3 regions of the Gemmiger sp. genome follow, and region 2 is predicted to be linked to each of the others. Evidence: predicted binding sites of a transcription regulator. Region 2 holds the regulator's gene; each other region holds the start of a gene.
What was found. The regulator Rex, encoded in region 2, represses fermentation and respiration genes when NADH is low (regulators of the CRP and FNR family bind a similar motif). The targets are predictions, from matches to a motif close to ATTGTTAANNNNTTAACAAT.

Region 1 (3,278 bases), on a different contig from region 2:
TTGCCCGCCGGATGGCTGCCGCAAACCCGCCCCTCATCCGGCCTTCGGCCACCTTCCGTCTACGCGCTAAGAGCCGCCTTCGGCGGTTGCGCTCCGACACGCGCCTGCGGGCGCAGCCCCTCGGGGGAAGGCATTTTTTACTGGTTCAGTCCAGCCGCGACAACAGCGGCCAGCGCGATGGAGTTGACCTTTGTCTGGAAGGAATCGCTGCGGCTGGTCAGGATGGCGGGTACCTTGGTGCCGGTCAGGATGCAGCCGTTCTTGCAGTCGGCGGTATGGACCAGCGTCTTGTAGACGAGGTTGCCCGCCTGGATGTCGGGGAACAGCAGGATATCCGCATGGCCGGCGGCCGGGCGGTCCTGGGCGCCCTTGTGGTGGGCAGCCTCGGGGTCAATGGCAATATCCATGGACAAGGGGCCGTCGACGACGCAGCCGGTGATCTTGCCCTCGGCGTTCATCTTGCGCAGCTCGTCGGCATCGACGGTGCAGGGCATCTTCGGGTTGACGACCTCAACAGCGGCCAAGGGCGCAACCTTGGGGCACTCGACGCCGCAGGCATGGGCCACAGCAACGGTATTCTCGATGATATGTACTTTATCTTCCAATGTCGGGTAGGTCATGAAGGCGACGTCGGTCAAGAACAGCAGCTGCTCGATGCCCTTGACCTCGAACACGGCGACGTGGGACAGGGTGTTGCCGGTGCGCAGGCCGACTTCCTTGTCCAGCACACTCTTCAGGAAGGTCTTGGTATCCAGCAGGCCCTTCATGTACATATTGGCCACGCCGTCGTGGGCCAGCTTGACGGCCTTGAGAGAAGCCTGCACCTTGTCAGGTTCATTGATGATCTCATAGTCGGAGAGGTCGATGTTCAGTTCGGCCGCGATCTTGCGGATGGCTGCCTCGTCACCGACGAGGATTGCATCGGCGATGCCCTGCTTGTGGGCAGCGTCAACAGCCTCCAGGACGGCGTCGTCCTCGGCAGCGGCAACGGCCAGCTTCTGCTTGCCACAGGTCTTTACTTTTGCGATCAGGTCCTCAAAATTCATTTTACAGCACCTCGTTTTACTCTTTCAGACGCGGGACGCTCTCAAAGCCCCGTATGTTAAAATAATAACACGTTATGGTCCATGGGTCAAGAGGGGGAAGGGGAGAAGGGGGTTAAAAAATTGTTTTTTCGACGTTTCCCGCTTCGCAGGGTTCGATGCCCGCCCCTACAAATGGAGCCGATAAACTGTCCAAAAAAGATTTTTTTCTGCGTCTGCCTATATAAATAGGTAGTCAGCTTGGTTTTTTTCTCAAATTTGACTGAATTTCAACAAATTCGTCATTGACAAAACCTTAACAAGATGGTAAAACTATAGTAGCGGTTCAAGGAGACTTGACCGCAGCGGCACCAGTCCGCCGTACTTCCTGACCCAATGGACAACCAAAGAGCCAGCGTCGGCGCAGGTGCCTAGCTTTACCCCTAAAGTTGTTTAATTTTTAACAGGTAAGGCGTTATTCCAAACCGAAAGGTTCACACATTCATGTCCACCATTGCCATGTATCCCGGCAGCTTCGACCCCGTCACCAACGGGCATCTCGATATTATCAAGCGCTCCAGCCGTATGTTTGACAAAGTGATTGTCGCGGTGCTGGTCAACAGTGCCAAGACCCCGCTTTTCACGGTCGAGGAGCGCGTTGCCATGCTGCGGGATGCCTGCAAGAATATCCCGAACGTCGAGATTGACTCCTTCAACGGCCTGACGGTCAGTTTCGCCAAGCAGAAGGGCGCGACCGTCATGGTGCGCGGCCTGCGGGCAGTCACGGATTTCGAGAATGAGATTCAGCTGGCCCACACGAACTTCGCCATGATGCCCGAGATCGAGACAGTGTTCCTGGCGACGGCCATCAAGTGGAGTTACCTTTCCTCCACCATCGTGCGGGAGGCTGCCCACTATGGGCAGGATGTTTCCCGCTTTGTGCCCCGCAACGTTGAAAAGGCCCTCATCGTCAAGAGGGAAGCAGGGGAGTTATAGCGCATTCATGCCGCACGTATCGTCGGCTTGAAGATAGATAGTTACTCAATAGTCCATCCAAAAGAGACTTATTTTAGGAGGCTACTTATGAAAAAGATCGTCATTGCCAGCGCCTGCCGTACTGCCATCGGTAAGTTCGGCGGCACCCTCGCCAATGTCCCCGCTGCAGAGCTGGGCTCCATTGTCATCAAGGAGGCTCTGGACCGCGCACACGTCAAGCCCGAGCAGGTCGACCATGTCTACATGGGCTGCGTTATCCAGGCTGGCCTGGGCCAGAACGTTGCACGTCAGGCTTCTCTGAAGGCTGGTCTGCCCATCGAGACCCCCGCTGTCACCGTCAACGTGGTCTGCGGCTCCGGTCTGAACTGTGTCAACATGGCTGCCCAGATGATCGAGGCCGGCGATGCCGACATCGTCGTTGCAGGCGGCATGGAGAACATGGACATGGCTCCCTTCGCCATGATGAAGGGCCGCTATGGCTACCGTATGGGCTCCCCCATGGGCAAGAGCGAGCTGGTCGACACGATGGTCAATGACGCTCTGTGGGACGCCACCGGCTTCAACATGCACATGGGCATGACCGCCGAGAACGTCTGCACCAACGAGACCTACCAGAAGAAGTACGGTTACAGCCCCATCAGCCGTGAGCAGCTGGACGAGTTTGCCTTCCATTCTCAGGAGAAGGCCGCTAAGGCTATCGCCGACGGCGCTTTCAAGGACGAGATCGTTCCCGTTGTCATCAAGGGCAAGAAGGGCGACACCGTGTTTGATACCGACGAAGGCCCCCGCATGAGCTCCATGGAGGTTCTGGGCAAGCTGAAGCCCTGCTTCAAGAAGGACGGCATCGTCACCGCCGCCAACTCCTCCGCCATCAACGACGGCGCTGCTGCTCTGGTCGTCATGAGCGAGGAGAAGGCCAAGGAGCTGGGCGTTGAGCCTCTGGCCACCTGGGTCGCCGGTGCTCTGGCCGGTGTTGAGCCCGAGGTCATGGGCCTGGGCCCCATCGCCGCCACCAAGAAGGTCATGGCCAAGACTGGCCTGACCGTGGACGACATGGATCTGATCGAGGCCAACGAGGCTTTTGCCGCTCAGTCTGTTGCCGTCGGCGAGGCTCTGCACTTCGACCAGGAGAAGCTGAACGTCAACGGCGGCGCTATTGCGCTGGGCCATCCCGTCGGCGCTTCCGGCGCCCGTATTCTGGTCACCCTGCTGTACGCCATGAAGCATCGCGGCGCTCACAAGGGCCTGGCTACCCTGTGC
Region 2 (3,278 bases):
AGAGTGGCGGTCATAGCAGCGGCAACGCCAAGGGAAATTGCCTTCTTCATTGTTTTGTCCTCCTAAAAATGCTGTGCGATTTATTTTTGCAGATTGTCGTGTGTGGGTGTAAGCACCACAACATCTGCCATTCGCTTGTCTATATGATAGCAAAACGCACCAACAAAAAAAACAGTCAATTTAGTGCGTTCCACCTCAAAAGCGAACAATTCTTGCTTTGTTGCTTGTAACCGATTTGACACCACCGTCAAAACTTACGAATACGAGCACCTGCATTTGTGCAGTTTAACAAAGGCGACGGAAACCCGGACGGGGATATCCAGGGCAAAGCGCACCGATATTTACCCACTAAAATGCGTTACCAGGGGCAAAATATGCAAGATTGATGCAAAAAACGTGCTATTTTGCAAATATTATTGCATTCATCTATGCACGGTGCAAAATAAGTGCGGCCAAGAGCAAAAAAGGCCCCACCGGGAGAAATCCCGGTGGGGCCTGCACAAATTATGTTCACTTCTTCGGGTGGCGTGCTAAAAATGCACGGTATTCGCGGTACCAGCATTGGGGGCACAGGCTTTGGTACTCCACATCGTCCACTGTATCAATCGCGACCTGCGCACCCTCAAAGACGAACTCGCCGTTGACCTTGCGGCCGTTGCAGATGGCCTTGCGCCCGCAGGCGCAGATGGTTTTCAGCTCCTCGATCGTATGGGCAATCTCCAGCAGCCGGGTCGAGCCGGGAAAGCCGCGCATCATGAAATCGGCCCGCAGGCCGTAGCAGATGACCGGAATGCCCAGATCGACCGTGACAAGAAACAGCTGGTCGGCCTGCTCGGGCGTGAAAAACTGGCTCTCATCGCAAAGCACGCAGGCAATCTTGCCATTGGCGGCCTCGTCGGCGCGCACCAGCTCCACCACGTCCATGTCGGGTGTGACGAGCTTGTCAACTTTGCAGGAAATACCTAGGCGGGAAAGGATGGAATCCTGCCCCTTGGTGTCGATGGCGGGCTTTAAAATCAGCACGCGCATCCCGCGTTCTTTATAGTTGTAGGCGACCTGCATCAGCGCAGTGGTCTTGCCGCTGTTCATAGCGCCATATCGAAAATACAATTTTGCCATGGTGGCTCCTTATCGGTTTATTGATAACCGTAGGGGCCGGGCATGCCCGGCCCTCAACCTTCCCGCAATCGCGCGTCAACCAGTAGGCTGAGGGCCGCACATGTGCGGCCCCTACAAGGCGGTCTTTTTATAGAGATATCACTTTTCCTGATTTCTCAGCCTGTACCCCAGGCTCATCAGGCTGTCGCCCAGATGGACATTCTCCACCGTGACATCTGGGTACTCGACCGACAGATCGTAGTGGCTGAAATTCCAGAAACCCTTGATGCCCTGGCCCACCAGCTCACCCGCCAGGTCCATAGCGCTCTGGCGCGGCACGCAGAGCACGGCCACCTCGGGATGGTGCTCGGTGCAGAAGGCCTCCAGCTCACTCAGCGGAAGAATGGGCACGCCGCACATTTCCTTGCCGATCAAGTCGGGGTTCACATCAAACACGCCCAGCAGCTTGTAGCCGTTGGCGTCGCGGCTGATGAAGCTGGATACTGCAGAACCCAAACGACCGGCACCGACCAAAATCGTGGGCAGTTTTTCGCCATCGCCGAACAGCAGCTTGCCAATCTCGGCACGCAGCACATCCACCTTGTAGCCGATGCCCTGCTGGCCGAACCCACCAAAGCAGTTGAAATCCTGGCGCACCTGGCTGGCGGTGGTGCCCATCATGTGGGCCAGCTCGCTGGAAGAAATTTTATCCTTGCCGTCGGCGGAAAGGTTGGTCAGATAACGATAATATTTCGGCAGTCGCTTGATGACCGGGAGCGACACCTTATTTTGAACAGCCATGATCGTATCCCTCACATTGCAATACTTGTTTATAGCTTATTATAAAATGAAGCACGGCGGTTGTCAATTTTTTGTCTAAGTTTTTTAGCTGATTTCTCAAATTATTATACGGTTGTACAAAAATAGAACGGGAAATTCTGGCGGTATAGACAAAACAAAACGACACCCCTGGCCCAAACCGCGCATATTTTGCAGGGCCGCAGGACAGACTGTTTTTGTGTATAGTTTGCGCAGAAAAGGAGAGCAATGATGGAAACGAAGGATAAAAAGGTCGGCACCAAGCACAACCCCACCGAAAGCGCCGCCCTGAAGCGGCTGGAGCATGATTTGATAAAGGAAGACGGCATTGTGCCTGCCACCAAGGGCCGCCACGCCATCCACTGCCTGACGGTCATCGGCACGATCGAGGGCCATACGCTGGCGTCCGACGCGCAAAAGACGACAAAATATGAGCACGTCATCCCCCAGCTGGTGGACATTGAGGAGGATCCCGAGATAGAAGGACTGCTGGTGATTCTGAATACGGTGGGCGGTGATGTGGAAGCCGGGCTGGCGCTGGCGGAACTGATTGCGGGCGTCAGCAAGCCCAGCGCCACGCTGGTGCTGGGCGGCGGGCATTCTATTGGCATCCCGCTGGCGGTGGCGGCGCGGCACAGCTTTATTGTGCCCACGGCCACCATGACGGTGCACCCGGTGCGCCATTCCGGCATGGTGCTGGGGGTGCCGCAGACGCTGCGCTATTTTGAACAGATGCAGGAGCGCATAGTCAGCTTTGTGACCGGGCACTCCAAAATCACGGCCCGGCGGTTCACCCAGCTGATGCACAATACCGGCGAGCTTGTCATGGACATGGGCACCGTATTGGACGGCACCCAGGCTGTGGAGGAAGGGCTGATCGACGAGTTGGGCGGCCTGGCGGACGCACTGGGGTATTTATATAAGGAAATAGAAAAGTGAAGGCGGAATCGTAGGGGCGCATTCTATATGCGCCCGGGGAGCTTGCGGCAAGATAAACGTCCACGGGCGGATATGGAATCCGCCCCTACATAATTTTGTTGCGGCAGCCTATTGCAATCTACAATATTATATGCTATATAATATATAACCCTATACACCATACACCCGGAAGGGGGACACCCTATGGCCATCAATACCACGGCGGGGCTGCTGGACGCGATCGTTTTGGCCGTCGTCGGGCGGGAGGAAACGGGCACCTACGGTTACAAAATCACCCAGGAAGTCCGCGCGGTGCTGGAATTATCGGAATCCACGCTCTACCCGGTGCTGCGCCGCCTGCAAAAGGACGGCTGTCTGGCCGTCCACGACGAAGCCTTCAACGGCCGCAACCGCCGCTACTATCAAATCACGCCCGCGGGCCG
Region 3 (3,278 bases), on a different contig from region 2:
ACACTGCGCAGGCAGCTTTCCTCAAAGGGGGTGGTCAGACCCGCGTTCTTCAAAAGCTCGGTAAAGGTGCGGCTGCCGCCCTGCTTGGTGTAGGCCATGTAGTGTGCCCAGGCGTCGGCGCGATCCTTTTGCAGCATCGCCCAGAATTGCAGGCTGACGGTCTGCGCCAGGCAGTAGTCAATGTAGTAGAAGGGGCTTTGGTAAATATGCATCTGGCGCTGCCAGTACTCGCCCGCGCCGTAGAAGGGAATTTCGCCGTCCAGGCGCATCCAGGGCTGGTAGATGGCGGCCAGCTTCTTCCACTCCTCGTGGCGCTGGGCCGGGGTCAGCTCTGGGTGCTCATAAACGATATGTTGGAAATGGTCGACCATTGTGCCGTAAGGGATGAAGGTCAGCGCGCCCGCCAGATGGCTGTACCGGAACTTGCGGGCGTCCGCACCGAAGAAGCCCTCGGCCCAGGGCCAGGCGAAGAACTCCATCGACATGGAGTGGACCTCGCAGGCCTCCATACTGGGCCAGACGTAGGAGTACGGGATGCGGTCGCGGTTCATGTAGGCAGCAAAGGCGTGGCCTGCCTCGTGGGTCACGACCTCGACGTCATGCTGCGTGCCGTTGAAGTTGGCAAAAATGAACGGCATTTCGTAATCGCCCAGGCTGGTGCAGTAGCCGCCGCCCGCCTTGCCGGGGGTGGACAGCACATCCAGCAGCTCGTCATCCAGCATTTTGTTGAAGAACACACCGCTCTCGGGGGAAAGTTCCTCATAGAACTTCTTGCCCTGCTTGAGGATGGCGTCGGCGTCGCCCGCCGGGCGCGGGTTGCCGCTGCGGAACATCAAGGCGTTGTCGGCGGCGTTCATCGGGTACTGCTTGCCCAGACGCCTGGCCTGCTCACGGTAGATGCTGTCGGCCAGCGGCACAATATACTTGACCACGGCGGCGCGGAACTTTTCTACGTCAGCCTTCGTGTAGCAGTTGCGGCCCATGCGGTAGTAGCCCAGGGTGGTGTAACCCTCATAGCCAAGCTTTTTGCCCATCGTGTCACGCAGGTGGACGAGCTTGTCATAGATGCCGTCAAACTCGGCCTCATGCTCCTTGTACCACGCGCCCTCGGCCTTCCAGGCGGCCAGGCGGCGGGCATCGTCGGGGTCGTTCTTGAAGGGCGAGAGCTGGCTCAAGGTATAGACGCCGCCCTCAAAGGGGATCTGCGCCGACGCGATGAGTTTGCCGTACTCGGTGGTCAGCTTGTTTTCCTGGGCCATCTCGTCCAGGATGGCGGGCGAGAACGCCTTGTCGGCGATCTCGGCGTTGACGAACATCAGGCTGCCGTACTCGGCCTCGAACTCCTTGCGGAAAGGCGACGCCAGCATAGCCTGGCTCCAGGCGTTCTGGCACTCCTGCAGCTGGGGGATGGCCTCGTTCCAGAAGTTCATCTCCTCGTCGTAGAATTTGTCGCGGGTGTCAATGCTGTTGCGCACGCTGGCCAGCTGGGCGGCGGTGTCAACGTGTTTGTTGAGCGTTTCCTCTTCTAGGAAGATTTCGCGGGCCTCGGCGTAGGATTTTGCGTTTTCCAGCCGGGTGCGCAGGTCGGCGAACTGTTGCTTGACCGCATCCAGATCCGGGCGGGCATAGGGCATTTCTGAGAATTTCATGGGGTGTCTCCTTTGCTTGTTTTTGTTTGTATTATAGCACGGGGAGGGAGCGGGTGCAACGCCTCGTTTTTTTCGTCAAATCACCCACCCCGCCCTTTCTTTTTTGGCGGATTCGTCGATTGCGGATTTTTATACACAATGTTAAAATATAAATAATACCACTTTATAAGGAGCATCCCATGGACAACATAAAAATTCTGGAAGTGAAGCAGAGCATCTTTGCTTCCAACGACGAGCAGGCCGCCGCGCTGCGGGCTGACCTGAAAGCGAAGAAGGTGTTTCTGCTCAACCTGATGAGCGCACCGGGGTCCGGCAAAACCACGACGCTGCGCAGAACCATTGCAGCCCTCAAAGATGAGCTGCGCATCGGTGTGATGGAAGCGGACATTGACTCCGATGTGGATGCCCGCGCCATCGCCGGGACCGGGGCAAAGTCTATCCAGCTGCATACCGGCGGTATGTGCCACCTTGACGCCGAAATGACCCGGCAGGGGTTGGAAGGTCTGGGCACCGGGGACATCGATTTGGCGATTCTCGAAAACGTCGGCAACCTGGTCTGCCCTGCCGAGTTTGACACCGGCGCAGTGAAGAACGCCATGATTTTGTCGGTGCCCGAGGGCCACGATAAGCCGCTGAAATACCCGCTGATGTTCCAGGTATGCGATATCGTGCTTGTGAACAAAATCGACGTGATGCCGTACTTTGATTTTGACCTGGACAAATGCCGAGAGTACGTCGCCATGCGCAACCCGAAGGCGAAGGTCATCCCCATCTGTGCCAAGACCGGGGAAGGCATCGACGAATGGGCAGACTGGTTGAAAGAGCAGGTCAGGGAGTGGCAGAGGTAAAGGCTTCCCCCTCGGGGGAAGCTGTCCGCGAAGCGGACTGATGAGGGGCAAGTTTGCCATTGCCACCATTTACCGGACAGTCGCGGCACATCCGGCCCTGCGGGGCCGCCTTCCCCCTCGGGGGGAAGGCTTTGGAGCACAAACGGAGCAACAACATAAAAAGGAGCACACCATGAGCAAACCCACTGCGTTCCCGCTGGACGAGAGCAAGCTGCCCTTCCAGATCCCGAAGGACCAGCCGTTCCGGGAAAATATCGCCAAGCTGGGCCAGATGATCACTGACCGCATCCCTGCCAAAAAGGGCACGCTGACCCAGGACGACCCCGAATACTGGGGCCTTGCGTCCATCGTGACCGACGAGATGGCCGAGGTTGCATTGAAAATGAAGGTCCGCAAGCCTATGACCCTGCCTGAGCTGGTCAAGGCTACCGGCAAGCCTGCCGACGAGCTGGAACCGCTGCTGCAGCAGATGGCTGTGGTCGGATTACTGGAATACAACTGGGAAAATCCCCGCCGGGAGAAGCAGTACATCCTGCCGATGTTCGTACCCGGCAGTGCGGAATTTTTCAATATGAACAAACAGCAGATCGCCGACCACCCCGAGGTCACGGCCTTCTTCGAGCGGATGACCTTTTTGCCGCTGGAACACATCACCGCCATGGTGCCGCCGGGCGGCGCGGGGATCGGTATGCACGTCATCCCGGTGGAAAAGGCCATCGAGACCGAAAACCAGTCCGTAGACGTGGAGCATATCTCCCACTGGCTGAAAAAGTATGACGGC

Region 1: a site for Rex is predicted at 1,327-1,346, ahead of coaD (pantetheine-phosphate adenylyltransferase). Genes of this name have one in related genera too.
Region 3: a site for Rex is predicted at 1,787-1,806, ahead of hypB (hydrogenase nickel incorporation protein HypB). Genes of this name have one in related genera too.

The regions. Positions count from the first base shown of each region.
Region 1 covers NZ_DBMDDV010000001.1:98,201-101,478, reverse strand. The annotation lists gene ptb (phosphate butyryltransferase) at 138-1,046, opposite strand; gene coaD (pantetheine-phosphate adenylyltransferase) at 1,527-2,018, shown strand; gene ACZO0A_RS00480 (thiolase family protein) at 2,106-3,278, shown strand, end outside.
Region 2 covers NZ_DBMDDV010000006.1:86,872-90,149, forward strand. The annotation lists gene ACZO0A_RS04120 (ABC transporter substrate-binding protein) at 1-50, opposite strand, end outside; gene ACZO0A_RS04125 (thymidine kinase) at 511-1,119, opposite strand; gene ACZO0A_RS04130 (redox-sensing transcriptional repressor Rex) at 1,258-1,899, opposite strand; gene ACZO0A_RS04135 (ClpP family protease) at 2,149-2,856, shown strand; gene ACZO0A_RS04140 (PadR family transcriptional regulator) at 3,040-3,278, shown strand, end outside.
Region 3 covers NZ_DBMDDV010000007.1:25,930-29,207, reverse strand. The annotation lists gene ACZO0A_RS04305 (M3 family oligoendopeptidase) at 1-1,649, opposite strand, end outside; gene hypB (hydrogenase nickel incorporation protein HypB) at 1,829-2,497, shown strand; gene ACZO0A_RS04295 (FAD-dependent oxidoreductase) at 2,670-3,278, shown strand, end outside.